4 regions of the Enteractinococcus fodinae genome follow, and region 1 is predicted to be linked to each of the others. Evidence: riboswitches for the same ligand, from Rfam matches in the RefSeq annotation. Region 1 holds a riboswitch; each other region holds the start of a gene.

Region 1 (7,196 bases):
TTGGTCCGCCCGAAGGGGCAAAACCACTGCCAACCCAGCAGTTAGTGCCAGGCGAACAGGACTGGACGGTCAGTCGCAACCTGGTAGATCTAACAGGCAAGCTGGAAGTGACCAAAGATCTGGGTGTCGTGCGGTTCACCGATATTGATGTCGATGTGACTCGGCGGGCAGTGGAGCGCTACACCTTCAAAGGCACCGATGTGAACTCGGTGCGCGGTGAAACGGACTGGGTCATGGGATTCCAACGCGACGACTTGTCGGTCTACACCTACACCAAGACCGTGTTGACCTCCACACCAGAGGCCTTCCATGTTTATGCTGAGTTGGACGCCTACGAGGGTGAAACTCGGGTAGCGTCGAAAACCTGGAAGACCACGATCGACCGTGATTTTATTTGATGGGATGTGTCAGTGGAGATTTTAAGCGGTCGCACCCTGTTGCGCCCACGTGATCCCGCAGCCAGCCATGCATTCTACGGCCAGACGCTTGGCCTAGCCGTACACCGCGAATTCGGACCACCAGACAGCCCTAGCAGAGTGTATTTCTGTGGCAACGGGCTACTGGAAGTCGCCGGGCACGCGACGCCTCGCGACGACTCCGGTGCGCCCCCGATATCGCTCTGGTTTCAAGTTCGTGACGTCGTGGCCGAATATAACCGGTTGCGAAATCTAGGTGTGACGCTGCTGCGCGAACCCAAAACCGAACCGTGGGGTCTACAAGAAGCATGGATTGCTGATCCCGACGGGGTGGAAATCGTGCTCGTCCAGATTCCGATCGACCACCCATTGCGTCAGGACCAGCGTCCCATCGAGTCGCTGCAGTGGGACTAGGCCTGCTTGCGCAAGCCGCCCTGCCACATGACGTCATAGGGTGTTTCGGCTGACATGCGCTGGCTGATGCCTGCGGTCACGAAATCTTTGGCCCGCTCGGCGGCCTCGAGTTCGGTCTGCCCTTTGGCCAACTCAGCAGCCACTGCAGCGGCTAGGGAACAGCCCGCACCAGACACCGCGTGGTTGCCAATCTTGGCCACACCCAAGACTTCGAGATGGGAACCGTCATAAAAGACGTCAACGGCTTCCGGGCCCTCGAGGCGTACGCCACCCTTCGCCAGCACCGAAACACCGGAATCGTCGTGAATTTTCCGGGCGGCATCTTTGAGATCCGAGAGGTTCGAGATGGTCATCCCGGAAAGTTGTTCTGCCTCAAAATGATTCGGAGTGGTCACGGTAGCCAACGGCAACAGTTTCGACTTCAACGCTTCGTCGGTGTCTTGGGCCTCACCGGGTTCTTGGCCCTTACAGATCAGCACCGGATCTAGCACCACGTTCTTCCAGTCCTGGGAACGAAGCGCTTCGGCAACGACCTCGATGGTTTCAACCGAGCCCATCATGCCCAGTTTGACGGTGTCCAGCTGGCCGGCGAAGTTCGCTTGAATGGCTTCCAACTGATTGGCCAGCACCTCAGGGTCAATGCGGGTGAGCCGGTGGTTCCAGTTATCGGCTGGGTTATAGGAGACAATGCAGGTCAGCGCGGCAGTGCCATAGGTGCCAAGTTCTTGGAACGTGCGCAAGTCGGCTTGCGCACCGGCACCACCGGTTGCTTCAGAACCGGCAATCGTCAGGGTTACGGCAGGGGTATGAATGCTATACATGCCGACCATCTTATATGGCCTAGGCCAATGTGTGGTGTTTTATGCGCTCAGATAACGGCGCGGTATTTAGGCCTGTGGTGCGGTGGTCTGCTCGGGTTCGACCACGTGCGTGAAGGCACTGGCTGACCAGCGGCCCAGCGCCATCAAGATCGCGGCAGGGAAACCCACTAATGGAATCAGCAGGGGTAACAGGCCCTCGCCGCCAGCGGTCAGGACCGTCAAGCCGTAGAGCATGCCGATCAAAGCGTAAGCCAAAATATGCACGGACTGGTTGAGCTGATACCGCAGCAACCAGTTGGCAAACAGTGCTAACGGCAGGCCAAGGACCAGTCCGGCCAAGCCCACCAGCGTCAGCAGCGGGGTGAGATCCCCGACGGTATCTGACAGCGGCAGAAGGTTCAGAATCACCACGAGGCCGGCCATCACGATATTGGGCACCAGCCACGCCAACAAGAACCCATAGATCGACATCGACAAGCGAGCTCTCGGTTCGGAACTTTTCCGGCGTTTAGGCGCCGAATCATATTTCTCTGGAACGGGTGTGGTCACGATGTGCCTTTATCGAAGGGGAAGCAACGGTACTCAATCTGCCATTGTAGTGGTTATTCTGACGCCCCGAGTAGGCTGTGTGGTTATGGCAACAACTGGATCGGGGACACGGGCGTGGACCGTGGTGGTCATCACGGGCATTCTTGCGGCCATGCATATCTGGAAGCTACCGGCTGCGCTGGACTATATCCGGGCTGATCTGGGCATCAACCTCGTGGCCGCCGGCGCACTGGTCGGGGTCGTCCAAATAGCCGGTGGGCTCGGTGGATTAGCCGCTTCGGTGGTAGCTGAACGGCTCGGCACCAAAAACACCCTATTGGTGGGGATGGGCTGTGCCGGTCTTGCCTCCTTGATCGGTGCGTTTGCCCCGAATACCGGGTGGTTGATGACCACCCGTGCCATCGAAGGCATCGGTTTTATTCTCATTACGGTCGTCGCCCCGGGCATGGTGCGCGCACTTGCGCCGCCCGAAAAAGTCAACGGCGCGATGGGGTGGTGGGGTGCGTTTCAAGGTGTGGCGCTCTTTTTGGGTGTTGGCATATCGGCCGTGCTGCTCAACGCGACCCCGGTCTCGTGGAACATGTGGTGGCTGATGATGGGTGTCGGAACCTTAGCGTTCATGCCGGTGGTCGCCGCACGGGTACCGGCCGACCCACCGGGAGTGGTGCATCTGAAAGCTATCGCCCGGCTGATCGGCGCTTCGATCAAGACTCCGTTGCCCTGGGCGTTGGGACTGATATTTTCCTCCTACACTTTGCAGTGGGGTGCGGTGCTGAGTTTCTTGCCCACCATCTTCTCGGCCGCAGACATCGAAACGGGTCTGGATGTTGCCATCGTGGTGGGGCTGGCAACCGCTGTGGTCGGTGGCCTCAACGGCCTAGCGAACATTTTGACCGGCGTCCTGTTGCAGCGTGGCCACCCGCCACGTCGATTACTTCTCATCGGGCTGGGCACGATGGCGATCATGTCCACGCTGGTCTTTGCCCCCGACTGGTCGCAGGTTCCCGGGACCGTGTCCTGGGCGCTGCTGGCCGCCGGCATCTTCTCGTTTGCCGGAGCCTTGGTCCCCACGACCGTCACTCGGCAGGCCGTCGATATCGCCCCTCCTGGCGGCTCGGCCTCAGCCGTCATCGGGTTGATTACTCAGATGTTCAATCTGGCAAACTTCATCGGGCCCATTATTCTGTCAGCCATCGCCGCGGCGGCTGGCACCTGGCAGATGTCGTGGGCGATGACCGTGACCGCCTCGGCCATCGGGATCCTGACCACGCTGGTGTTTGTGCCGCGCGGGGTGGACCCATTCAAAAGCTACGGCAAGGTTTGATTACAATATCTTCTGGACTTCAATGAACGCCAGCTGGGGCAGCAGCTGTGAACGGGGTCGTAGAGGCCGTGACACCGTCGCGATACAACGTTTTGCAAAGGACGCTTCGTGACCGAAAACCCGCATGTAACCAGTGAGACGAGCCGGGGGAACTTTGCCCCGGTGGGTTCCCATATCTATCCGGTGCTGTTTGCCATCATGGCCGTGGTCTTCATCCTGTCGAATATCGGCGGCGCCAAAGGGGTGCAATTCGGGCCAATCCTCACCGATGGCGGGTTCTTCCTGTTCCCGGTGGCCTACATCGTCGGTGACATTATCTCCGAAGTCTACGGTTTCAAAGCCTCCCGACGGGTCATCTTCACGACCTTCTTGATCTCGGCATTCGCCTCGTTGACCTACTGGATCATCATCATCTTGCCGCCGGCAGAGTTCTACGACGGCCAAGAGGCACTGGCCAGAACCTTGGGCCCCGTACCGCTGATTGTGTTGGCGTCCCTGGTGGGCTTTGCAGCCGGACAGCTGACCAACGCTTGGATCATGGTCGCGATGAAGCGCCGCAGTGGAGAACGATACCTGTTTGGACGCATCGCGGTCTCAACCCTGGTCGGAGAACTGCTGGACACCATCGCGTTCTCAGCGATCGCCGCCACCGTCATCGGCATTGAAACCCTCGGCCAGTACGTGATGTTTGTGCTGGTCGGATGGATATGGAAAACCGCCGTCGAACTGATACTCGCCCCAGTCACCATGTGGACCATCGGCAAGATCAAGACGGCCGAACCGCACTATGGCAGCGTCGCCGAAGCCTAAATGACGCAGTGTTGCACGACACCTTGGCGGGTTATCGAAAACCTGGTTAGATAGTGCAACAGAATCACGAGTGCTGACCATAAACGCCCTGGCAGGTCAGTCAGCAACCCTCTCGCCGTAGCGGGGTGCTCCAGGTGATGATTCGGCTAAGTTCAATCGTTCTTAGCAAGTATGGCGCCGTGCGCGAGTGATCTGCCGACGCCACGAAATCTTTTGAGGAGTCTGGCATGACGCAGACCTTTGTACCCGTTCCTGACACTGCCGATAACACCATCGTTGCCCAGCTGTGGGAGCAACTACAGCCGGTATTCGACGACATCGCAGCCACCGCACCGGCCCGGGATGCCGCCGGTGGCATCGACAAGACCCCGATCGAGCAACTCCGCGACGCTGGCTTTACCCGGCTGCGTGTCCCCACCGAGTATGGTGGCTACGGGCTGTCGTTACCGCAGGCCTATGAGTTTTTCGTCGCGCTCGCCGCGGCTGATTCGAATCTTGCCCAGGCGTTGCGAGCGCACTGGGGATTTGTCGAAGATGTGTTATCCCGCACCGCAGATCAAGCTGACTTCCAAGATCGTTGGCTGACCCGGTTTGGCCATGGTGCGATTGCCGGGAATGCCATTACCGAACGCGGCAATACGCACGGACAAAACGGCACGCGGCTTAGTCGTATCAACAGCAAGTGGAAGCTCAATGGGACCAAGTTCTACTCCACTGGCACGGGGTATGCCGACTGGATTATGGTCGCTGCAACCGGCGACGATGAAGAACCCGTTTCCGTCACCGTCCCCGCCAACGCGCCCGGGGTTGAAATTATTGATGACTGGGACGGGTTCGGTCAGCGACTCACAGCATCCGGCACCACGATCTTCACCAATGTGGTCGTCGACGAAGCAGAGATCTTCCCGCCCGGGCACGGTCTCGATTCCGGTGAGCGCACCGCCTTTGGTCAAGCGACCTGGCAGACGGTGCATTTGGCAACGCTGGTGGGCATCGCCAAAGGCGTCCTGCGTGATGGGGTGGCATACGTCCAGTCGCGAACTCGGACCTTTAGCCACGGTGCCGCCGACACGGTCCAGGCCGACCCGCAAGTTCTGCAACTCATAGGAGAACTCAGCTCGCAGGTTGCCGGAGTCGAAACCATTTTCCGGGCCATCCCACCGGTGTTAGCTAAACATTTTGCAGCCGATGCCCGCGGGGAACAACTGCCCGAACCTGAGGTCGATGCGCTGTATACGCAGGTGTATCAGGCCCAGCAGGTCATCGCGCCGATTGTGCTCGAGATCGCGACCAAGATTTTTGAAGTAGGTGGAGCGTCTGCGGTGTCACAGTCGCGGGCCTTCGACCGGCATTGGCGCAACGCTCGGGTGCTGGCTAGCCACAACCCGTTGATCTACCGGGCCCGGATCCTTGGCGACTACCTGGTCAACGGGGTCGCTCCGGAGCGGAAATATACGGTGGGAAGTTAACTCGTGGCCTGAGGCGCTTGAAGCGGCAGTTGCCACCCCCATACCCACGAATGGATTTCGTGCCCAGGAACCCGGGGTTCTGATGTCCCATTGATGTGTCTCATTGAGACCAACGTCATCAGCGAGTCGCGCCAGACGTCAGCTCATCGAAACCTTCATCTCACGCAGTGGGTCCGCGCGGTGCCCATCGCAGATCAGGTCGTCGCTTTCGCGTAATACCGTCCCAGCATCTGATCTTTGAACTCGTGGAAGTCCCCGTCGATGATCGATTGGCGGATGGTATCGACCAGTCGGACGGTGAAGCGCAGGTTGTGAATCGACATCAGCGTCCCGGCGAGGATTTCGTCACCCTTGATGAGGTGCCGGATGTAGGCCTTCGAATAGTTCGCACACGTGTAGCAATCGCAGCCGTCTTGCAGCGGTGACAGATCGGAAGCGAATTCGGCGCGCGGCAGGTTAATGCGTCCGTAGTCGGTATAGAACGCACCGGTGCGACCGACACGGGTGGGGGAGACTGCATCGAACGTATCGGCGCCGGCTTCGATCGCGGCAAAGAGGTCATCCGGTTCCGAGATGCCCAGCAGGTGACGCGGTTTGTCTTCGGGGAGTTCCTCGGCACACCAGCCCACGATGGTGCCGAGGTTTTCTTTCTCGAACGCCCCACCGAGTCCATACCCGTCAAAGCCTGCTTCGACACCGTCAAAGTCAGTGCGCATCTCGCGTAGGTCGCGGCAGGCTTTACGTCGTAAGTCTTCATATTGGGCGCCCTGAATGACGCCGTAGAGTGCTTGATACGGGCGGTCGGAGCGCTCTTCGGTGAGCCGCGCGTGCGCGTCGAGACTGCGCTGGGCCCACTTGCGGGTGCGTTCCAATGACTCGACCTGGTAGCCACGGGAGTTATGCAGCGTGGTCAGCTCGTCGAATGCCATCATCACATCGGCGCCGATCTGGTGCTGGATCCGCATCGAAATTTCCGGGGTGAACCGGTGACGGTCACCGTTGATGTGGGAAGTGAACCAGACGCCGTCGTCGTCGACGTTGGCTAATCGTTCCTTGCCGGGTGCGACAGCGTCATCGGACCCGACTTTGTCCTGGGCTTCGGGTCCGGTCATATCGATGACTTTTTTGAACCCCGAGCCCAGCGACATGACCTGGAAACCGCCCGAGTCGGTGAAGGTGGGGCCGTCCCAGTTCATGAATTTGCCCAGCCCGCCGTGTAGATCCAGCAGCTCGGGCCCCGGCTGCAGGTACAGATGGTATGCGTTGGACAGGACCGCTTGGGCGCCGAGATCTTTGACCACCTCGGGGAGGACCGCTTTGACGGTGGCTTTAGTGCCGACCGGAATATATGCCGGAGTTTGGATGTCACCGTGCGGAGTGTGAATGGTGCCGG
Region 2 (7,196 bases), 330 kb from region 1:
TGTGTACCGTGATTGCTTGGGCGTGCCATTACGTTGCGATCCTTGTCTCGATGTGACAATACTTTCCCAGCTAAATACGTGATCAAGCATCGCCAAGACGGGACAGCGTCGGTATGGTGAAAAATAATGCCTACTTCAAGCGTCAACACTGTACAACGCCCAACCACCGCTCAAGCGTATCGCCATTGGCCGATGATCGGAGCCGGGGTGCTGTTCGCCGGCTCAGCCGTGTTAGCACTCATTGCCCAAGACTGGCGGAACTTCTCGATCGCGCTAATTGCAACCATTTTGGTCTTTGCACCACTCCTTGCCGAACGCTGGGTAAATCTGCAGGTGCCGCTCAGTATTCAGTTGCAGTACGGCCTACTGCTGCTGACGGGACCCTACTTGGGAGGGTACTGGCGGTGGTATGAAATATGGCAACCATGGGATACCGTCGTCCACTTGTACTCGGGCATTTTCGTTAGTTTCGCACTCATCTTAGCGCTGGGTAAAACACTCGATGCCTACCGACTCAGACTTCCGGTGTGGGTTGAGATGGTCATGCTGATCACTGCGAAGGCATTCATCGCCCTGGCCTGGGAAATCGGAGAATTTGTCTTCGACCTCACCTTTGACACCCGAACCCAAGGCGGGAACTTCGACACCATGACCGACATGATCGCGGGGTTGACGCCATCCTTGTTTATCGCTGGGATGCTTTTCGCCTATCGCCGCCGCGGCGCTGTTGGCTACATCGGTACCTTATTGGACGTGCAACAGCCCAGCAAAGTAGGCGCTGGCAACGCGCAGTGAGTCTGTAGCTTCGAGCCTTCCGGTGCGATGATGATTCAGGCAGACTGGCTGCATGAATACTCCAGAATTTGTCATCGTCCAGACCACCACCGACTCCGAGGAAGAAGTTCAGCAACTGGCCGCAGCCGCTGTGGAACAGCAGCTGGCCGCCTGTGTGCAGGTCTCCCAAGTGCAAAGTTACTACCGCTGGGAAGGGCAGGTGCACCACGATTCTGAATTCCTGCTGTCCTTCAAAACCACCGCCGCGGCGGTCGATAAACTCAAGAAGCTTTTTGCCGACCAGCATTCATATGATGAGCCCGAAGTCGTGGTTATACCGATTCTTGATGGGAGTCCCGGGTATCTGCAGTGGATGCGCGACAGCGTGACCAATTGATGCCCCCTGAAATGCACTTGCCCTCAAAATATGACTTTCTGCGGAAAGTAATCTACACTGGAGGTAGTTGCTTCAAATTTTAACGGCAGACGGTGTTTGCTGTAAGACTGAATCGAGAGGAATCCGAGTGACTCAACAGATAGATCCCATCGAAAACGCCCGACTTGCAGACGATACTGAAATGGGTGCGGTGACCCTCAAGGTTGCGGACCTGGACAACATGATCAAGTACTACACCCACGCGCTTCCGCTGCAAGTAATTGATCAGCAAGGTTCTTCCGCGATCATTGGTCGGGGCAACCGGCCACTTGTGATCCTGGAACACGCTCCAGAACTCCAGCACGCTTCCCGACGTGCAGCCGGTCTATTCCACACGGCAATCCTTTTTGAAACCGAAACGGCCCTGGCTGCTGCTCTCTATACAGCAGCTCAATATGCCCCCAACTCCTTTACTGGTAGTGCCGATCACTTAGTGAGTAAAGCCTTTTACTTCAATGATCCAGAAGGCAATGGTATTGAGCTCTATTGGGACCGTGACCGCAGTGAATGGAGCTGGGTGCACGGTCAAGTGGAGATGGATAACCTGTTATTAGATCCCAACCAGTATCTCCGTGACTACTTAACCGAAGATGCGATCCAGAACCCCGTGATCGGGGGAGCAGAGATTGGTCACGTCCACCTACAAGTGGGTGACCTGGCTGGAGCTCGGAAATTCTATGTCGATTGGTTGGGCTTTGATGCGACAAAAGCGAACTTTCCGGGTGCCTTATTCGTCAGTGCCGGCGGGTATCACCATCACATGGCGATGAACATCTGGAATAGCCAAGGAGCCGGCCGCCGTGACAACACCCTCGGCTTAGGTCAAGTCGATATCGTGTTACCTAGCAAGGATGCCCTCGGTGAAGTGACCGAACGCGTCAAACACTACGGCGTACAAGTCGCTGATGACGGCCGAACCGTCCGTTTCGAAGATCCCTGGGCCAATGAACTCCGGATCCAAGCCGCCGATGCTTAAGTTCACGCTGTGAGCCACGCTCTAGAGGCGTGAGCTGAGGCTCCAGAGACAGAGAAAAACGGTCATTGGGTTGGGCAATGTGTTGTCCTCCCAATGACCGTTTTCTTTCCCCCGGGATTCTTGGTAAGCCTAGACCGTTACGAGACCCTTTGGTGTTGAGAAGGTGACTTCTGCGATACCCGGTGTGCCGGACGGGGAGATGTACTTGATGTTCAGATCTTCGACCATCTCATCGGAATCGGCCAATCCCAGCCAATCTCGCACACGCGGCCGATTGCCTGCGATGGTGATCGACTCGATCGCGGCCTCAGCGGGCTCTGCCTGCGAAGGGTGCAGATCTTCGGTCCCCTCGTTCCACCGCAGAATATAGGGCACCTGCGGGTCGGCGATGAGGCCCTTAATACCGATCTGTTGCCACTCTAAAGTGCGACCATCTGGGAAGGTCCGAGCACCGGGCACGGCGCGACGGTCGAGGCGTTCTTCAAACGGTGCCATGTCGTCTACGGAAACGACCCAGCCCATCCAACCGCCGCCCATATTCGAACGAGCTCGAACGGCCTGCCCGAAGGGCGCCTTTTCGGCTGCTGGGTGTTCCAGCACCTCAACGATCTCAAAGTATTGTCGGTTTTTCATCGGGAAAAAGAGGTTGCGCGTCCCGAAACGCGGGTGTACCCCACCGTTGACCCAATCGACGCCGAGAAGCTCGGCCATCCTATCGGCGGTGGCATGGAGTCCTTCCGGACCTACAGCATAAGAAACATGATCCAAGCGCATGTTCATCAGCATGTCACGAAAGCGCCGTTGAAATTGAAATGTGTCACATTATGCTGTTTTGTGGCATGCCCGTCCGGCAGTATTTCTGCCTGTCACAAGGGACTTTAGAAAAAACTTTGCCGCTGCGCTGTATTACTAGAATCCGGCGCCATTCGTTGCGTTGGGGGATGGGACAGGGTACGCAAAACCCCTCGAAAAACGTCGAAACATTTCTCGAGGGGTATTTGGTGCGTGGGGTTTCTAGTAGCGCATGAGCGCCGCAACGTTTTCAACACGACCATCGGAGATGATGACGATATCTCCGGAATTGAGTTTGGTGTGCAAGATCGCCGTGTTCACGTCCCCGGTGCCGTCCGAGGCGTTCAGCGACGGGTTAATAAATAACGTGTCCACACGACCAGCAACTGCCGCCTCGCGGATAAGATCTGGCTGTGTTTCACCCAGACCGGTGCCGGAAACATCTGCGAAACGCTCGTATGCTGCGTCATCATTGGCAGCAAAGTGCGGGCGCACCACGTCCCAACCGGCTTGCTGCAATTCGCGGTTCGTTGAAACGTCTGGATTACCTGAGATGAAATCTTCGGCAACCACCGGGTAGGACGATGCAGCTTTAACCGATGCAACGTTTTCGGCAACGCCAGCTAGGACCATCGGCTGGGAGCGAGCCCTGCCGAGGAGATCTCCAAGAGATGAGCCGACTTCTTGTAAAAATCGTTCAATTTCGACTTCTTGGTTGTCAGCTGCCCCACCGTGGCCGTGGAAGACGGGGCCCGCACCGCCAAGTGAGCGGTTTTGCAGCTGAGATTGACGATCGTCAGTGTCGACGACGTCTTCAAGTGATTCCGGAACGATGTCTTGCAGATCGAGCTGGACCACCGAGTCTTTAGTGGCATCAAGGACGCGTACTTTCTTGCGTGAGATCGCCAGAATATAGTACGCGTGGGATTTGGTGAGGGCTTCAGAAATCGGGCGCAGCACGAAGTGTTCTGCGACATGGGTGTATTCGGACACGGGAACGCCGAGCCGATAGATGAGGTTCAGGCCTTTGGCAGCGAAAAGGGCAAGTGATTCACCCTGCTGACGTAAGAACGGCGCATCAGTGGCGATGGCATCAAAGGAAGCCAACATATCTTTGGCGTCTGATTCGGGGACCCCAGCATTGACGAGTTTCCGTCGTGCTTCCTTGACCAGTGACTTAACACGGGTGGCGGTATCTTGGGGTTGATGTTGTGGTGGAGCGGTCGGCAGAAATATAGTGACCTTTGGCCCGGTGGCTGCGGCCATGGCTTTCAGGTCATCAGCGGTGATCTGATCAAAGTATCCGAGTTGTTCCATACGACAACAATACAACTTGTCATCTCGATTTTGGAGCGTTGATCAGTCCGAATTATTGCGTACATCATAAATTCAGCCCACGGTGTGGATAACCGGTCTCAGAAGTCGCCATTTTGATTGATTTCTGGCATAGTAGTGGGTGTTGGTCACGAGTGTCAGTAAATATGCCCCGGCTTACTGACCGGCAACCCTCCACCGCGGTGGGGTGCCCCGGGTGAGGACCAGGTCTCATGACAAATTGAGACAAGCGCGGGTCTTCGCGCACGTCATTAGCTGCGCGGCAGACGGGCGTTGAGAAGACCCCTTGAAGGTATGAAGGAGTCTTTCCACTTGGCACAACGCGACATCACTGATCAGTCCACTTGGGGTATCTCGACCCGTCAGATCCACTCTGGAATGGATGTGGATTCTGAGTACGGCTCGACACAGCTGCCCATCTACCAGACGACCAGCTTCAATTTTCCTGATACTGCCACTGCCGCCGGCCGTTTCGGACTCTCCGAGCTGGGACCGATTTATTCCCGCATCACAAACCCCACAACCGATGCGGTCGAAAATAAGATAGCCGCCTTGGAAGGTGGCGTTGGTGCGGTGCTGCTGTCCTCAGGACAATCAGCCACGACGCTGAGCATCCTGAACGTGGCTGGTAGCGGTGACTCGGTTGCGGTCTCGGCCTCGCTGTATGGCGGGACGCAAAACTTGTTCAAACACACGCTGCCACGGTTGGGTATTGAAACGATCTTCGTCGAAGATCCGCACAACCTCGACGAGTGGCGCCAAGCGATCAAACCCAACACCAAAGCACTCTTTTCAGAAGTCTTAGGCAACCCTAAGGCCGATGTGCTCGCCCTTCCAGCGGTGGCCGATATCGCACATGAAGCCGGTATCCCGCTGATCGTGGACTCGACCTTAACTCCGCCAACGCTCATCCGTCCGTTTGAACACGGAGCCGATGTAGTCATCCACTCCACCACCAAATACCTCAGCGGTCACGCCAACGGTCTGGGTGGGGTCATCGTGGACTCCGGCAATTTCGACTGGACAGCCAATCCTGAAAAATTCCCATGGTTTAACGAACCCGATGAGTCTTATCACGGCTTGGTGTTCGGAACCGATTTTGGCCCCAACGGCCCACTGGGGGCAAACCTGTCCTACATCTTGCGCATCCGCACCCAGCTGTTGCGTGACATGGGGAATTCAGCCTCACCGTTTAGTGCGTATTTGATCAACCTAGGGCTCGAAACGCTTTCGCTGCGCATGGAACGCCACATAGCAAATGCACAGCGAGTTGCTGAATGGCTCGAGGCGCACCCGCAGGTCGAAAGCGTGCAATACTCCGGGCTGAAATCTTCCCCCTGGTACGACCGGGCGCAGCAGCTCTTGCCCAACGGTACCTCCGGAATAGTGGCCTTCAATATCGTCGGTGGCGCGACCGCAGGACAGAAATTTGCTGAATCGCTGACGTTGCACAAACTGGTCGCGAACCTCGGAGATGTGCGGTCACTTGTTGTTCATCCGGCTACCACGACCCACAGTCAGCTTTCTGAAGCTGAGCAGCTAGCAGCCGGTGTCAACCCGAGCCTGGTCCGTCTCTCGGTAGGCATCGAAGACATCACAGACATTCTCGACGATCTGCAGTCCGGCTTTGATGCCGTTGCCACGAACTAACAAGGAGTGAGGTCATGTCATTGGATCTAGAATCAGTGACCGACCCGGCGACATACGTAGGCCAGTCAGCGCTCACCACAGTCGCGATTGGCGAATTACATTTTGAGACCGGCGGGTACCTGCCAAATGTTGAGCTTGCCTATGAAACCTGGGGGACCCTCAACAAGACAAAAACCAATGCCATCCTGATCCAGCATGCCCTCACCGGTGACAGCCATGTAGCGTCTTCGCAACTGGCGCCCGAAGCGGGCTGGTGGGAATACCTGGTTGGGCCCGGCAAGCCCATCGATACCAATAAATGGTTTGTCATTGCGACCAATATGGTCGGCGGGTGCTACGGGTCAACCGGCCCTTCATCGTTAGATGAGCACAACCGGCCCTACGGGTCACGGTTCCCGTTCGTTACGATCCGGGATGCTGTAAACGCCGAAGCCAAGCTTGCCGACATCCTTGGGATTGAACGCTTCCACGCGGTGCTGGGAGGGTCCATGGGTGGTGGGCGTGCTCTGGAGTGGGCCGCAATGTATCCGGATCGTGTTTCGGGTGTTGGAGTCATCGCCTGCGGCGGGCAATCCACCGCCGAACAGATCGCGTTTGCACAAGCACAAGTCGAAGCCATTCGGCTAGATCCAAACTTCAAGGGCGGAGACTACTACGGCGGACCGGCACCAATTCAAGGCCTGGGGATTGCGCGTCGAATCGCCCACATTAACTATCGTTCCGAGCCGGAACTCAACGTGCGCTTCGGTCGCAAGTTTCAAGGTAATGAGAACCCGCTGGGCTCCCCGGTTGCAGCCCGGCAGGGTCGCTACCAAGTTGAGTCCTACCTGAACTACAAGGCTCAGGACTTGGCCGGTCGGTTCGACGCGAACTCCTACATCGCCCTGACGGAAGCGCTCATGTCGCACGATGTCGGGCGTGGCCGTGGGGGACAGGCTGCAGCGGTGGCCAAGATCAGCGCAACACCGTTCATCGCCGCGGTCAATTCCGATAGGCTGTACTTCCCAGAACAAAGTTACCAACTGGCAGCTGACTTCGGTCCGCACACTCCGGTGCACCTGATCGACTCGCCCATCGGACATGATGGCTTTCTCACCGACCTGCACCAAGTGGCCGACGAGATGATCAAGACGTTAGGACTTTAACCGCATGCATGTTCGCTGGTCACACGACGAACCGCGCCCAGATACAGACCTCGTAGTCTTTCTGCACGGCTTCGGTGCCGATGAAAAC
Region 3 (7,196 bases), 1.7 Mb from region 1:
CTACTGGGCGCTCGTCTGGATGCTTCTCCTCGTGGGCGGTGTCCTGGGTGTGCTCTTCGAGTTCAGTTTCGTCGGTGCGTTGCGCACGACTACGATAAGCATCCTCACCGGGGCCTGCCATATCTGCGCCACGTTCAATGGCCGCTACCGAACCGGTGTACATTGAGCCATCCTCTGAGGGTTGGGTCAGGGGCACCGGCGAGGTATCCGGGTCGGTTTTTACCAGCCCGTCGGCGTTTTTGCGTGGCACGGTCGGAAAGACCCCAATTTCGACCGGGGGCTCGGTGTGCTGCCAAGAACGCACCTTCTCTTTATCGATCTGCGGGGCTGAGTTCATATCCCAGGATTTTCTGCTGCGCTTGAGCTTTATCTCCGATGTCTGCTCGGACTTGGGCTCAGTCTGAGACTCAAGCCGCTGCGGAGGCGTCTGCTCAATGCGCATGATGTTCATGGCCTCTGGGTGCTGTTCAGAGATGAATCGGATAAAGTCTTCCCGGACCAGGCACTGTAAATCCCATAGATCTCCCGCGTTGCGGGCAGACACCGCGGCGCGCAACGTGGCCCGATCACCGGCGATGTCCAGCACCTGCACAGACATATCGCGTCCGTCCCAAAGGTCCGTCGACTCCAGCAGCGCGCGCAACCGGGAACGCAGCGCGTCGACGGGCACCCGCCAGTCGACATGGAAATCGATCCCGGCGGAAATTTCAGTGCCGGTGCGGGTGTAGTTTTCAAACGGTGTGGTTGTGAAATACGACGATGGGTAGATAATCCGGCGACCGTCCCAGATTTTCAACACCACATACGACATTGTGATGTCTTCAATGGTGCCGTAGTAGTCATCCATCACGACGACGTCTCCGACTCGGATCGCGTCGGTAAACGCCAACTGCATGCCAGCAAAGACGTTGGTCAAGGTGGTTTGAACAGCCAGTGCTGCCACGACGGATACCAAACCAGCCGAGGCTAACAGCCCGGCCCCCAACGCCCGAACCTGCGGAATCGCCAACAGAATGGCTGCCACGGCCACCACAATGATGGCCGTATGGAGCACCCGCTTGATAAGTTGCATCTGGGTTTTGATCCGGCGGCCACGCCGATCGGCGGCGGTGACCTCGTCATATTGCAGCTCCACGCGGCGCTCAATAACATTGACGACCCGAAGCGCTAACCAGGCGAACCCTGAGGCAGTTCCGATCAACAGTAAGAACGCTAAGAGGTCATAGAGTCGAAGATCCCGACCGGAGAGTTCTAACCCGACCCGAGCACCAAGAAACACCATGGCGGTAAATGCAGGCGTCAACAAAATCTTCAGATGCGAGCGCATGCGTTTGCGTCGGCGGAGCACGAAGCCTGCGGCCAGGGCGACCACGGCCGTCAACGCGAACCCCGCCAGCGCCCCAATAGCGATGTTCAAGCTGGCACCAAATATGGGGCCCAGCGAATCAATATTTTCTAATGCCGAGTTTTGAACATCCTCGGGAACTGCTTCTTCAACATTGGGCATTGACGGCCCCTCGGACGGGTCAGCCGGGGCCTCTTCGGTTTCGTGACGCAACATAGGCACCATCCTCTCAGCGCGATCTGAACTAATCCTGAAAACCGATACACTAACAGGCATGCTTCACATCACCGATTTGCGCCCCACCACCTTTGATCCTGCAACCGTGATGCCGCGCGCCAAACTCGAGATTTCTGATGCGTCGGCCGTCGTGGAACCCATCATTGATCAGGTCAAAGCCCGTGGCGCGGAAGCAGTCTTAGACTTCACCGAACAGTTCGATGGGGTACGGCCTGACAACCTGCGCGTCCCCGAGCATGCCATGACGCAAGCCCTCGAGAAACTCGAGGCTGATGTTCGCGATGCGCTAGAAGAATCCATCGCCCGGGCACGGGCAGTCCACGCCGCACAGCTGCCCCCGGACACCGTGGTACCGCTGGCTGATGGCGCCACCGTGGAGAATCACTGGGTTCCCATCCAGCGCGTGGGTCTGTATGTTCCCGGCGGACGAGCCGTCTACCCGTCGTCGGTCATCATGAACGTGGTTCCCGCCCAGGCCGCCGGCGTCCCCGGCATCGCCATCACCTCGCCACCGCAGGCCGACTTCAACGGTCTCCCCCACCCGACCATCCTGGCGGCGTGCAAACTGCTGGGTGTCGAAGAGGTCTATGCCACCGGCGGGGCCCAAGCCATCGCGATGCTCGCGTTGGGTGTCAGCGACGCTTCCGGAGCAACCGTGTGTGAGCCCGTGGACCTGATTACCGGCCCGGGCAATGTGTATGTGGCCGCGGCCAAACAGGCGTTCTTTGGCAAGGTCGGCATCGACGCGGTGGCAGGCCCCTCCGAAATCCTGGTGTTGGCCGATGAGACCGCCAACCCGGCCTGGGTTGCGGCCGACTTGATCTCGCAATCCGAGCACGATCCGCTGGCCGCATCCGTCTTGGTCACCACCTCAATGGACTTCGCCGAAGCCGTCGTGGCACAGATAGAACAGCAAGTGCCCGGAGCCGTGTTGGAAGACCAGATTCGGGAGGCCCTGACCGGCCAACAGTCGGGCGCACTGGTCGTGAGCACCCTGGAAGAAGCCATCGACGTGACCAATGCGATCGCCACCGAACACTTAGAAATCCAAACCAAAGACAACGAAGCGGTACTCGAGCAGATTACGCACGCCGGTGCAGTATTTTTGGGTCCATATGCGCCGGTTCCGCTGGGAGATTACTCCGCCGGATCCAACCACGTCCTGCCCACCTCGGGGACCGCTCGGTTTTCTTCTGGCCTCAACACCGTCTCGTTCTTACGCCTCCAGCAACGCATCCGCTACGACAAGGCCGGTCTGGAACCGTTGGCGCCCGGAATTCAGAGACTGGCGCAATCAGAAGGCTTACACGCCCACGCCGAAGCCATCCGCTACCGGTTTGAATAAATGTGACAATCTCTACTTTGCCCCGTATGCAAAATAGGTTAGTCTTATCTGCAGAATCACGAGCTCTTACGACTATTTAGCCCTGGCTGTAAGACGGCAACCCTCCCACGTTGTAGTGGGGTGCCCCAGGTGATGATTCGGCCGCACGGAAGACCCCGTGTCTGGCAAGTACAGCGTTCGAGCGCCCTCGAGCGCCAACCTTCGAAGGCAAGATTGTGACCTCAACTTTGCAAGCCCGTAACCTGCAGACCACCAAGCTCACCGACGACATTTCACCGCTGTCCCTACGCAGTGCCTTTGGGCAATTCCCCTCGGGTGTGGCGGCGCTCGCCTCATATGATGCGCACGGTAACCCGCAGGGCATGGTTGCTTCCTCATTCACCGTCGGTGTCTCCTTGGATCCACCGCTGGTCTCTGTGGCCGTGCAGAACACTTCGGCCACCTGGCCGCTACTGCGCGAGACTCGCCGCATCGGTGTATCGATTCTTGGTGAAGGTCAGGGACTGATCGCCCGTCAAATGGCCGCCAAGGGCTCGGACCGGTTCGCCGGGCTGCACACCGCTACCAACGACGACGCAATCTTCGTTGAAGAGTCAGCGCTGTGGTTGGAAACCTCGGTGTACGGTGAGTTTCCCGCCGGTGACCACATCGTGGCCCTCTTAGAAGTCCATAACCTGGCGGACTTCACGGACATTCACGAACCGCTGGTCTTCCATAAATCACAATTCCGCAATATTCGGGACCACTAACCTGCCATGGATGCAGTTCGCGTCGATATCTGGCTCCACGCTGTGCGGCTGTTCAAAACCCGCTCAGCGGCGAGTACTGCGGTCAAAGGCGGCAAAATCAAAGTCGACGGGGAACCCGTCAAACCATCCCATAAACTCCGGGTTGGCCAGACGATCACCTTCCGCCAGCCCGGCCGCGAACGGATCATCGAAGTCACCGGCCTGTTGGAGAAACGCGTGGGATACCCGGTGGCCATCAAGCACTACATCGACCACTCCCCCGCACCGATCCCACGGCACCTGGTCGCCGTCCCCAAGCGTGAACGCGGGACGGGTCGACCGACGAAGAAGGAACGCCGACAGCTCGACCGGTTGCGCGGATACAACAGTCAATAAAAGCATCCAGGAAGTTCACAGCTGGCGTTCGGATAGTTTAAAATAACCTTTATTACACTAGAGGTACCTCTTCAAGGTGCGAGTGATGTTGTAATCCCGCCGCCAGATGAACCCCTTTCATCAGGCGGCGGGATTTTTCATGACGAAATCTCACGTTGTGAATCTTGCGTTGATCTATAAGTATGCCCAATGAGTTTCCCAATAAGCCCGTGATCCACTAGCCTGTGGTCTGGTAGAAAATGCACGTCGGCCCGTGTTGATACCTGATTACCAGAAATGAGAATTTATCCATGTCTGATCGGCAGACCGGCACCGTTAAATGGTTCAATATCGAAAAAGGATACGGCTTCATTACCCCCGATGACGCATCGGGGGATGTTTTCGTCCACCACACCGGCATTGACCAAACCGGCTTCCGTCGACTTGAAGAAGGCCAGCAGGTGCACTACGTCATCGCCGCAAGCGACCGCGGACCGATCGCCCAGAAAGTTTCTACGGCGTCATGAGGCTCGCCATTGGAGCGGGCTTCTTAGCGGCCATCGGCCTGTTTGCCTTCGGGCCCGCCAGTGCAGCGTACGCGACGGCGGAGTCTCCTGACCCATCTTCATCCGTGGTGACCGAGGAGCCTTCTGCAGAAGAGACTCCGGGCGGCCAGATGTCTTGCGATATCATCGACACAACCGATGACGCCGTCACGATCGAATCTGAACACCTGGAGACACTGGAAGATCTTGCAGTCATCGAGGATGACGATGAGCACGTGGATTTCGACAGGATAGACCAGACCTCGATTGTGGTGCCTCGCTCCGAGACGGACCTTCTCGTCCTCGTCGAAGGCTGGGATGAACAAAACAGACAAAGGACATATTGCGAGGTAGCTATTCCGGGTATCCCGGAGGAGCCTGAATCGGAGACCACTGAACAGCCGACTAACGACGGAGCTTCTCCGGAGTCCTCCGATGAAGAGTCCCCCGATGAAACAGCTTCTCCGTCACCAACTGTCCCACCGGAGCCGCCTTCTACCACGCCGCAACCGACGCCGTCACGGTCACCTTCACCCAATATGGCCTCTCCGACACCGCCCAGTGCACCGGCGATGACGCCGAGCACCCCCACCACCCCGCAACCGCCGATCGCGAGCGCACCGCCCACGCCCTATGCTCCACCACCAGCATCGACACCGTCCCCATCACCAACGGCCACAACGACACCGTCAGAAGACCTCAGTGCCGCTGACACCGAACGGCGGGGCCCTCGTGAAATTCGCCCGCTCGCCGAAAGCCCGCGGTACTTACTGCCCGAGATATTCGGTATGCAATCGCATCGGGGTTCACCGCTGGTCATGCCCGGTCCCCGCGATGCAGATGAACAAGCTTCCGAACTTGAGACGCTCCCGCCTATTTCTGAGGACGAACTCGATGCGATCAAAGCCCAATTGTCGTCCCCCGGCCATGCCGACCGAACACCAACCGGGAGCCAGGTTGAAAGTGCTGCGCCACAAGAACGCGACTCAGGTCAGCGTTCCTGGTGGCTACTGGGTGGACTGACAAGCGCCGTCGGCATCGGAGCTGTGCTCTGGTGGGCCTTGAATCGCTATAGACGCAACCACTAGTCAGTTCTCCTGGGCAGCATTGGGTTCCGGTCCGGTGCGCTTATTCAACAGTCGTTCTGCCCCAGAGATTCCAAGAATCGCGCAGGCAAACCATATCCCACCGGCAGGACCCACCGGTCCCGCAACCAGGCTCGCGGCCAGCGGCAACACTACTTGTCCCACCCTGTTACCCACCAATCGCAGGGCTAACGCTGGACTGCGCCACGATCGCGGCACACCCTGCGATATCAGGGTCATCGTAATCGGCTGTCCAACACCCAACGTGAAACCGCCCACGGCCATAAAAATAAAAGCCGCAACCATGCCCGGAACGCCCCACCCCACGACCCCGGGCACAACAGCAATGGCGGCAGCCGACACCAACAGTGCTACCAAAAGCAGATTATTGCGCGCGTACCTGGCGGACAACGGCCGAATAAAGATCCGCGAGAGTACCGATGTGGCACCTCGGATAGCCAACAGCGCCCCGATGACCATCGGAGAGACACCATAGGCCTCCCCGACCAGCGGCATAAACGCCACCAAGATATCAAGAATCGCGAGTAACGCGAGCGCTGCAAACATGTGGGACGTTATCCCCGGCAGTTTCAAGATGTTACGCACCGAGGGTTTCGCGCCGGCCTCGACAACGACAAGGTCTTGGGTCTGCGTGGTCGGTGCCGGTGGGTGGGTAGCACGCAGCGTATACAAGATCGGGACCGCCACTATCGAAGTGATCGCACCAATCCACAGGGCTAGATTAATACTGTGGGTGAGATCGTCGCCTCCGGCCTGCGCCTCGGTCAACGAAGTATTTCCCAGCAGGACACCGGACAGCAAGGGACCAAGCATCTGGCCGACGGAAAATGACGCGGTAAACCACCCGAAATTAGCATCCATGTCTGGGGCCCGCGACCGACGTGCCACCATGCTTTGCCCGCCGATGGTAAACATCAAATGGCCGATCCCCAACACGGCCGAAGCAAGCATCAAATGCACGACGTTGCCCGTCAACGCAAGATACGCGGCTCCGAGGGTCAGAATGAGGATGCCTAGGGCTACGAAGTTTCGTGGGGATTTGAGCCGTGATTGCAACCGTCCAAAGGGCAGCGCGAGAAACAGTGGTAGGAGGGCATACGCGGCGGTGGCGATCCCAATTTCCGTTTCGCCCCAGCCCAGTAGGATCAGTTTATAACTGGTGACCGGTCGAACGAGATTCGCTGTCGTCTGCGTCAAGATACCAGCGATTAGCATCAGCCATAGCCAGCCTGGCAAGGCGTTGTGAGACGTTCTAGACATAACGTGGGCGCGAGATCCTTCAGCATTCGACGTGGGGACGGCTCGTCGATCTCGACTCAGCTTACCGGACGGGACAACGCCTCGAAGCTTGCACAGTCAGTACACTCATCAACTAGACCTATCCGTACGGTTTCAAGAGGGACGATGAGCCAAGAGTCGAATCCGCGACCACGACATCCGCTTGCGCCGGTTGCCGCCGCGTTAGAGTCGCCGTTGGGCGACCACGCTTTGTTCTATCTCACGCAGCTGGAGCAC
Region 4 (7,196 bases), 2.1 Mb from region 1:
AAATCGCCGACCGTTATGACCTCATGAACCTGGTCATGACGTGGGGGCAAGAGCCCCGTTTCATCCGCGATACTGTCGCTGCCCTCAAACTCGGACCCACCCCAAAAGTGCTCGATATTGCGACCGGCACGGGCGATCTCGCATTTGAAGCTGCCAACCAGCGCTACGGTGCTGAAGTCCACGGGCTGGATATCTCCAACGAGATGCTCGAAGTCGCACGTCGCCGTCCCGGGGGCCAAAATATCACCTGGCTGACCGGGGATGCCATGGCGCTGCCTTATGAGGATGACACGTTTGATGCGATCACCCACGGGTACCTGCTGCGCAACGTCACCGACATCGCCGCGACCCTGAAAGAACAGTACCGGGTTCTGAAACCCGGGGGCATGATGAGCTGTTTAGAAATGTCACCGGCACCGCGTGATGTGATCAAACCGTTTTCCACCGCCTACATCAAATACATTGTCCCGCGCTTGGCCAACGCCATTACCCAAAACCCGGACGCCTACGAGTACCTGTCCCGCACCTCACGAGCCTTCCACACCGCCGACCGGGTCGAGCACATGATGCAAGAAGCCGGCTTCGTCGCCACGGGATACCGCTCGTATATGTTCGGCACCATGGCCATCCACTGGGCACAAAAGCCCGCATAGCATCCCCAAGACCACGGGTATGTCACGGTATTTCATCGGGCTCATGGTCCCGGCAAGGATCCAGGATCAGCTGACGACCTTTGCCAGAACCATCCAGGCCACCCTGCCTGATCAGCATCCCTATCAGTTGTCGTGGAATGCACCAGCGGACCTGCACTGCACCCTGCTCTATGTCGGTCCAACCGACGAAGAAACACACCTGAGAAGTGAGATGCACCGCATCGCAGCCCATGTGCCACCGGCTACCATCACCATCAGTGGTGTAACACACTGGCTGGGGCGCAACAGCCTGGCCCTGGCCGCCACCGGAGCCGAGCTAGCGGGGACACGATTTATTAACGAACTGGCTCACCTGTCATCCGATGCGCGGGCCGGCACGCGACCCTTCTACGGACACGTGACGCTGGGCCGAGTCCGCCCGGTCCCGACCCAAGGGCAGGACCCCTTCGTGGGGCATGACATTGAGCCACTCGCCTGGACGGCGACCTCGGTGCAACTGGTCAAAAGCCAGGACCAACCCGGCCCGCGACGCTATCAGATCGTCTCGGATGCCCGCTTCGGCGGCTAGGCTCAATCAGCGTCCTGTCACGATCCAAAGCATCACACCCGCGATGGTCTCTTCACAGGGCTTTATCAACACAGTAGCGTTGAAGTAATCCAAAGCTTGTGAGAGGGGAGTAGCCCTATGGCTGAACAAGAAGATATTCACTCACCGCACGATAATACGACCTCACCCCAAGATCCTACGTGGGAAAAATCCGCGAGTGGTTGGGGATTTTTCTGGATCCTAGGCGAAATCATCTTGCTGATGATAGCGGTGATCATCGCCATCAGGTTCTTCGTCGCGGGCAGACCCGACCTGGTGAGTTGGATGCTTGTAGTCCTCGCCGTGGCACTTCTGGCGGATATTGTCCGACGAATCCTCAAAGCCCGAAAGATCAATCGTCGCGCAGCCAAAGACGCGGAGCTCTATCATCGGACCCAAGATCCTTCCGGCGGCGAAGCCACTGGCAGATAGGGCCGTCACTGTGCCTATGATGCCAGCATGCCTCGCAGAACCACAGATTACCGCGGCCTGACGGAGTCCAGCCGACTCCGACTCCTCCACGCCGTACAGCGCCGCCCCGGTCAGAGTCTCAAATCCCTGGCCGCGGCGGCCGGTATTCATGTTAACACCGCTCGTGATCACCTACGGGTCCTCGAAGACGAAGGGCTGCTGTATCGCGCACCGGCCGACACCGGACAGCGCGGTCGCCCACCCATGCAGTACTTTCCGGTCGATGACTCGGCACAGAACCAGGCTGCGCGAGGACGGGCCGCTGAGGCGAGCGCTCGCGGTGCACTACTTCGTCGCATCAGTCCTGACCTTGACCATGGTGACCACCTCGGGCACAGCGCCCAGCATCAACTCGATGTGCTCTACGAACATCTGGACGACGCTGGTATGGAGCCCGTCATCGATTCGACAGCACTGACCGTTGGGGTACGGCCCTGTCTCTACCAGGGCTTACTCGAAGATGAACGCCCGGTGGTGTGTTCGGTGCACGCCAACCTTGTGCGCCAACAACTCGACCAGGTTGACGGGCCGCTCACACTGCGCCGCCTCCACCCCTTCACCACCGCGCACAGTTGCTTGCTGGTGCTTGGCACCGACGACACCGAACCAGCAACACAGCAGCTCGGCATCGATGCGAACCGCACCGACGCCGAGCTGGCGGACTTTGCCCTACGGGCCCAGCAGCGAGCTCTGGCCGAAGGGCAGGAGACGGCCTGTCAGGTTTAGGCCGGACGCTGTGCCCACATATCGGGGCCGAAGACCTCATAGTGGATCGATTCCGAGGGCACGCCCTGGTCCATGAGCGTCTTTCGAGCGATCTGCATAAACGGTAGGGGACCGCACATGAACACTTCGGCATCGGCCGGGAGCTCGACGTCAGAGAGGTCCATGAAGCCCGGGCGCGCTGGATGCAGGGTCGGAGCCTCCTCGGCGCCTTCTTCGTACCAGTTCTGCGCGCGAGCATCCGACATGGCCAGCACCTGACGGCGTAGGCCGTCATACAGGGCGTGATGCGCATGCGTCTTATCGGCGTGGAAGAGACGCACGGTCCGATCGGGTTGTCGACGGGACAGGTCCTCCATAATCGCCGCGACCGGAGTGATACCAATCCCCGCCGAGACCAAAACCAGCGGTTTGTCGGAATCCTGCAGAATGACATCCCCAGCCGGCTGCGACACGTTCAGCACGGTCCCCGGGGTGGCATGCTCATGTAGCCAGCCCGAAACGCGGCCATCCGGTGCGCCATCGACGCCGCGCACTCGTTTGATGGTCACCCGCAGTGAATCGCCGCGCGGACCCGAGGAGATGGTGTACTGGCGGGGCTGGCGATACCCGTCGGGCAGATCCACGGCGATCGACACATACTGGCCCGTGTAGTGACTGGGCACCTGACCGTCCAGCGGGGCCAACAGCAGCGAAAAGATCTCATCGGATTCTTCAAACCGTTCGACCACCCGGTACGGACGGTAGGGTTCTTCAGGATCAGTGCCGGCCTGGGCATAGAGCTTGGCTTCTTCAGCGATCAGGGCGGTGGCAAACAGCCAGTACACTTCATCCCAGGCGGCTGCAATTTCTGGAGTCGCGGCATCGCCGAGGACTTTGGCAACCGCGCCCAGTAGATACCGCCCGACGATCAGATACTGCGAGGCAGTAATCCCCAGTGAGACGTGTTTGTGGGCGATCCGTTGCATGACCGGGGTGAAGTCGGGGGCATCCGGGTCGATGAGATGGACCGCGAAGGCGACGACGGAGGCCGCTAATGCTTTGGGTTGCTCGCCGATCGCCTGGTTGGCTTGGTTGAAAACATTGAGCAGTTCCGGGTGGGCGGCAAACATATCGCGATAAAACAACGCGGTCGCTTCATCGGCGATCTCGGCGACTACACCGGCGGTTTCTTTCACCACGGCTTCAGATTCTGGTGACAGTTTCATGATGGCTTCAGCTCCTTCGACAATGCTCCGCGGCGCGGAGGTGCAGGTAGAGCCATTGTCGGCCAGCTGAGAGGTACGCTGCAGCGGTTTCCACCGTGTTTAATCCCGCAGGAGCAAACCCTGTCGTCAGGTCAGAGGCACTGAGAAACAGGTTGTTAACATTCATGCGTGGACGACCCACTCGAGTTTGTGTTGGATCGCGCTGCAGGCAGCCGGTGATTGGTATCGAGGGAGCCTTAGGAGGCTTCCTCAGTGGCTTGAAAATCTTCCCAGAGTTCCGATATGTCGAGATCGAATGCGGTTTTTTTGAGGCCGCCGATGTATCCTTCAAACCACTCCTGCACCTCTTCTGACTGGTAGGCCGCCCGTAGAGCTTCGTATTTTTCAGGCTCATTCTCGGCAAAGTCAGACGCTGCGGCAATCACCACGGTATAAGGTATTTGAGCTTCTGCATCTTCTTCGATCAGCAATGGTTCAGTAGCCTCTACCTCGAGATCTGCTTCTGCGATAAGCCTGGTGAATGAAAAGCCTGCGTCCACATCAGGAAGGATTTGTGCCAGGGATTGCTGGTCTACTTCGACGAAATCATATTCGTTCGGGTTATCGATAATGTCTTCTTGAGAAATCTGGGTGACGTCCTGAGAGGTATCCACTTCCAAGAGGCCAGCTTCGTGCAATAGCAGAAGTCCTCGCCCGTTGTTCGCGCGATCTACGGGGAGAGCAATTTGCGCGCCGTGTGGTAGCTCTTCCACGGTATCGTGTCGCTCGGAGTAGATACCTGCGGGGGCTTGAAATACTGCGAGTAGTGGCTCGACATCTAGATCGTAATCGTCATTGAACTGTCGCAGATATGCCAAATGCTGGAAGTAGTTGACATCATACTCACCGTTGGAAACCACTTGATTCGGCTGGACTATATCGGTGACGTAGGTGGGCTCTAAGGTCCAGCCTTCCGCTTCCAGGATGTCGGAGGCTATGTTCGTTGGTTCCTGGAACGGGCCAGACTCCGTGAGGATCATCGAAATGGTCTGATCATCATCATTAGCTAATCCGCAAGAACTTAGGGCAAGGATTCCGGCAGCACTCACGGCTCCAAATAGCAGTTTCGAAGGTGTGCGATGTGGGACAGTCATGAATTCATCTCTCTATGGATCGAGTCGAAGGAACATACTCGCCGGGCGGCGGTGAAGTTCCATAAGGATGAGGTGCGCTTCGGCAGTGATGCGACAGATCGTGTTCACCTTGTCGCCGCGTCTGGGTATCTAGGACGATCCGCAATACGAGGTGTGCTGTTCCCAGGTAAACGTCGGCGCGACAAACATGGAAGAAACAGAAAATGCGATCACAAAAAGGCTCCATCGTTGCTGGCGGTAGCACCGGACCCCTAGGGGAGGTTGCTGCGACGTCGTTGAGCCAGATCTCTCAGTCGCTCTGGATGGTAATGATCCGTGTTCACGGATCGAGAGTCACTCTACATCGAAGGGGATGGGGAAACGTCTCAGTCGGGTCTTAGGGCTGGCTGTGACCCAGGTCAGCGGCTACTCACAACATGTCGGCCGACATAAGAAACCCCGTCATTGCAACGTTGTAGGGTCAGAGGCCAAGCTATTGAGCTCGACGAAATACCTAGTTAGCAGTGTTAAGTAGTGTTGCGTCAGGTGAATATTTATGCCGACGCGGCAGGAGACCACGAACCACCCTCAGTGTTTAGTCTTGCGCAGGCTCAATCGATATTGCTCTGGGTCGCGCTGCAAATAGCCGGCGATTTGATCGACGAAGGGTTGCATCAGTACCTGGCCGAGTTGGACCAGCATGACTTGCATGACCTGGTCTTCTGCTTCGCGGGCCGTCGAAGCGATCCCGTGTCGACGCAGATCTTTAATCTGCCGTAATGCCATGCGGGTGAACCGCTCGGTAATGTCGGAACCCTCTCCATTGCCCTCGATGAGCATCATGCGCCGCAGATAGGCGGCTACCAGCGGGTTCGCGTCGATATGATCCATCAGCCGCTGATCGAGTTTCTTGACGACCCCGTCCACGGTAGCGTCGGTTTCTTTATATTCGATCGCTTTCTGAATGCCGTTAAGTAAATCATCCTCCACGGCCTGAATCAGCCCAGCTTTGGTGCCAAAATGATGCGTAATCAGCCCCACGGTGACGCCAGCGCGTGACGAGATGGCGCGCATTGAGGTGGCGTCGGCTCCGTTGAGCGCAAAAAGCTCCAGGGCCACCTGACGAATGCGGGCCTTGGCGGTCAAATCGGCGTTAAGATCGGCTGTCGGCATGGGACGCTACCTTTTTACGGTATGGTGTTTGAGGTCACAGCTTCCGTAACCTTCGGGTTCTATGGGGCATCTAGATTGTACGGTATATTGTACAAAAATATAGTCTGAGTGAACGTCATCACTGTTGAGGTGGACATGAAAGTCGTAGTGCTAGTGAAGCAGGTGCCTGACACCTATGAGAAACGCCAGATCGCGTTGGATACCGGCCTGTTGGCTCGGGAAGCATCCGAAAATGTGGTCGATGAAATCGACGAACGGGTCTGTGCTGTCGCGGCCGATCTGAAAAAAGACGGGACTGCGACCGAGGTCGTGGCGGTGACCATGGGTCCTGCTGACGCGGATAAAGCCATCCGGAAGGTGCTAGCACTGGCAGCAGATCGTGCCGTTCACGTGGTCGATGACGCGCTGGCAGGGTCGGATATGGTCCAGACCGCCCGCGTATTGGCCGAAGCGGCCAAAGACGCCGACATTATTTTGTCCGGTGCCGAATCCACCGATGGTCGCGGCGCCATGGTCCCAGCGATGATCGCTGAAATCTTGGGCCGTCCACACATCGTGGGCGCGGACTCGATCGAGATTGCCGACGGGACGATCACCGGTGTGACCAACACCGAAACCGAAAAAATCACGCTGTCGGCGACGACTCCAGCGGTCGTATCGCTGACCGAAAAGGCCGGCGAGCCAAAACTGCCAAACTTCAAAGCCATCCGTGAGGCCAAGAAGAAAGAAATCGCCGTAACCTCACTTGCTGATCTCGGTATTTCGGCCGGGCCAGATGCCGCGTATGTGCGTAACGTGATGGTTTCTGCCGCAGAACGCCCGCCGAAAGAGGCCGGCCAGAAGGTCTCGGGCGATACCGCTGCCACTGAACTTGTCGACTTCCTTGCCCAACGGCACTTGATCTAAGGAGCTTTCCTACGTGACGAAAGTACTTGCTTTAGTAACGAATGCAGAACCCGCTGAAGTACTGGGTGCCGCCTCAATCGTTGGCGACCCCGTCGCCGTGGTCACCTCGACTCCCGATGCCGAGACCATCGCAGCGCTGGGACAGGCCGGGGCCACCGAAATCTTTGTACACACCGGTCCAGAGGATCAGTTCGGTACCGCCGACGTCGCCGCCGGTGTAGCTGCTGTAAAACATTACGGCGCGTCACTGCTGCTCATGGCACATGGCCCGGTCAATGCCTCCTTTGCCGGTCGTATTGCCATCGCAGCCAAGGGCGCGGTCGCCGCTGATGCCACCGGGTTGTACTGGGATGCTGACGGCCAA

Evidence for each region. Region 1 has a riboswitch for S-adenosylmethionine ahead of J2S62_RS10230 (acyl-CoA dehydrogenase family protein). Riboswitches for the same ligand answer to the same signal wherever they lie in the genome.
Region 2: linked by a shared signal. The riboswitch ahead of J2S62_RS08690 (O-acetylhomoserine aminocarboxypropyltransferase/cysteine synthase family protein) and the one ahead of J2S62_RS10230 (acyl-CoA dehydrogenase family protein) in region 1 are both predicted to bind S-adenosylmethionine.
Region 3: linked by a shared signal. The riboswitch ahead of J2S62_RS02350 (flavin reductase family protein) and the one ahead of J2S62_RS10230 (acyl-CoA dehydrogenase family protein) in region 1 are both predicted to bind S-adenosylmethionine.
Region 4: linked by a shared signal. The riboswitch ahead of J2S62_RS00310 (MetQ/NlpA family ABC transporter substrate-binding protein) and the one ahead of J2S62_RS10230 (acyl-CoA dehydrogenase family protein) in region 1 are both predicted to bind S-adenosylmethionine.

The regions. Positions count from the first base shown of each region.
Region 1 covers NZ_JAVDYJ010000001.1:2,194,309-2,201,504, reverse strand. Annotated here, with positions in the region: gene J2S62_RS10260 (CocE/NonD family hydrolase) at 1-398, shown strand, start outside; gene J2S62_RS10255 (VOC family protein) at 411-830, shown strand; gene thiD (bifunctional hydroxymethylpyrimidine kinase/phosphomethylpyrimidine kinase) at 827-1,651, opposite strand; gene J2S62_RS10245 (hypothetical protein) at 1,718-2,200, opposite strand; gene J2S62_RS10240 (MFS transporter) at 2,286-3,524, shown strand; gene J2S62_RS10235 (queuosine precursor transporter) at 3,633-4,334, shown strand; SAM riboswitch class IV at 4,397-4,512, shown strand; gene J2S62_RS10230 (acyl-CoA dehydrogenase family protein) at 4,562-5,803, shown strand; gene tgt (tRNA guanosine(34) transglycosylase Tgt) at 5,998-7,196, opposite strand, start outside.
Region 2 covers NZ_JAVDYJ010000001.1:1,866,799-1,873,994, reverse strand. Annotated here, with positions in the region: gene trhA (PAQR family membrane homeostasis protein TrhA) at 1-56, shown strand, start outside; gene J2S62_RS08715 (hypothetical protein) at 127-795, shown strand; gene cutA (divalent-cation tolerance protein CutA) at 848-1,171, shown strand; gene J2S62_RS08705 (VOC family protein) at 1,353-2,186, shown strand; gene J2S62_RS08700 (VOC family protein) at 2,316-2,966, opposite strand; gene J2S62_RS08695 (baeRF3 domain-containing protein) at 3,201-4,295, opposite strand; SAM riboswitch class IV at 4,440-4,551, shown strand; gene J2S62_RS08690 (O-acetylhomoserine aminocarboxypropyltransferase/cysteine synthase family protein) at 4,626-5,963, shown strand; gene metX (homoserine O-acetyltransferase MetX) at 5,978-7,108, shown strand; gene J2S62_RS08680 (alpha/beta hydrolase) at 7,113-7,196, shown strand, end outside.
Region 3 covers NZ_JAVDYJ010000001.1:510,536-517,731, reverse strand. Annotated here, with positions in the region: gene J2S62_RS02360 (mechanosensitive ion channel family protein) at 1-1,561, opposite strand, end outside; gene hisD (histidinol dehydrogenase) at 1,620-2,927, shown strand; SAM riboswitch class IV at 2,982-3,104, shown strand; gene J2S62_RS02350 (flavin reductase family protein) at 3,143-3,676, shown strand; gene J2S62_RS02345 (RNA-binding S4 domain-containing protein) at 3,683-4,051, shown strand; gene J2S62_RS02340 (cold-shock protein) at 4,342-4,557, shown strand; gene J2S62_RS02335 (hypothetical protein) at 4,554-5,663, shown strand; gene J2S62_RS02330 (MFS transporter) at 5,664-6,941, opposite strand; gene J2S62_RS02325 (MarR family winged helix-turn-helix transcriptional regulator) at 7,086-7,196, shown strand, end outside.
Region 4 covers NZ_JAVDYJ010000001.1:62,451-69,646, forward strand. Annotated here, with positions in the region: gene J2S62_RS00285 (ubiquinone/menaquinone biosynthesis methyltransferase) at 1-653, shown strand, start outside; gene J2S62_RS00290 (2'-5' RNA ligase family protein) at 673-1,221, shown strand; gene J2S62_RS00295 (hypothetical protein) at 1,339-1,671, shown strand; gene J2S62_RS00300 (helix-turn-helix domain-containing protein) at 1,699-2,436, shown strand; gene J2S62_RS00305 (globin domain-containing protein) at 2,433-3,641, opposite strand; gene J2S62_RS00310 (MetQ/NlpA family ABC transporter substrate-binding protein) at 3,878-4,774, opposite strand; SAM riboswitch class I at 4,994-5,083, opposite strand; gene J2S62_RS00315 (TetR/AcrR family transcriptional regulator) at 5,342-5,926, opposite strand; gene J2S62_RS00320 (electron transfer flavoprotein subunit beta/FixA family protein) at 6,035-6,832, shown strand; gene J2S62_RS00325 (electron transfer flavoprotein subunit alpha/FixB family protein) at 6,846-7,196, shown strand, end outside.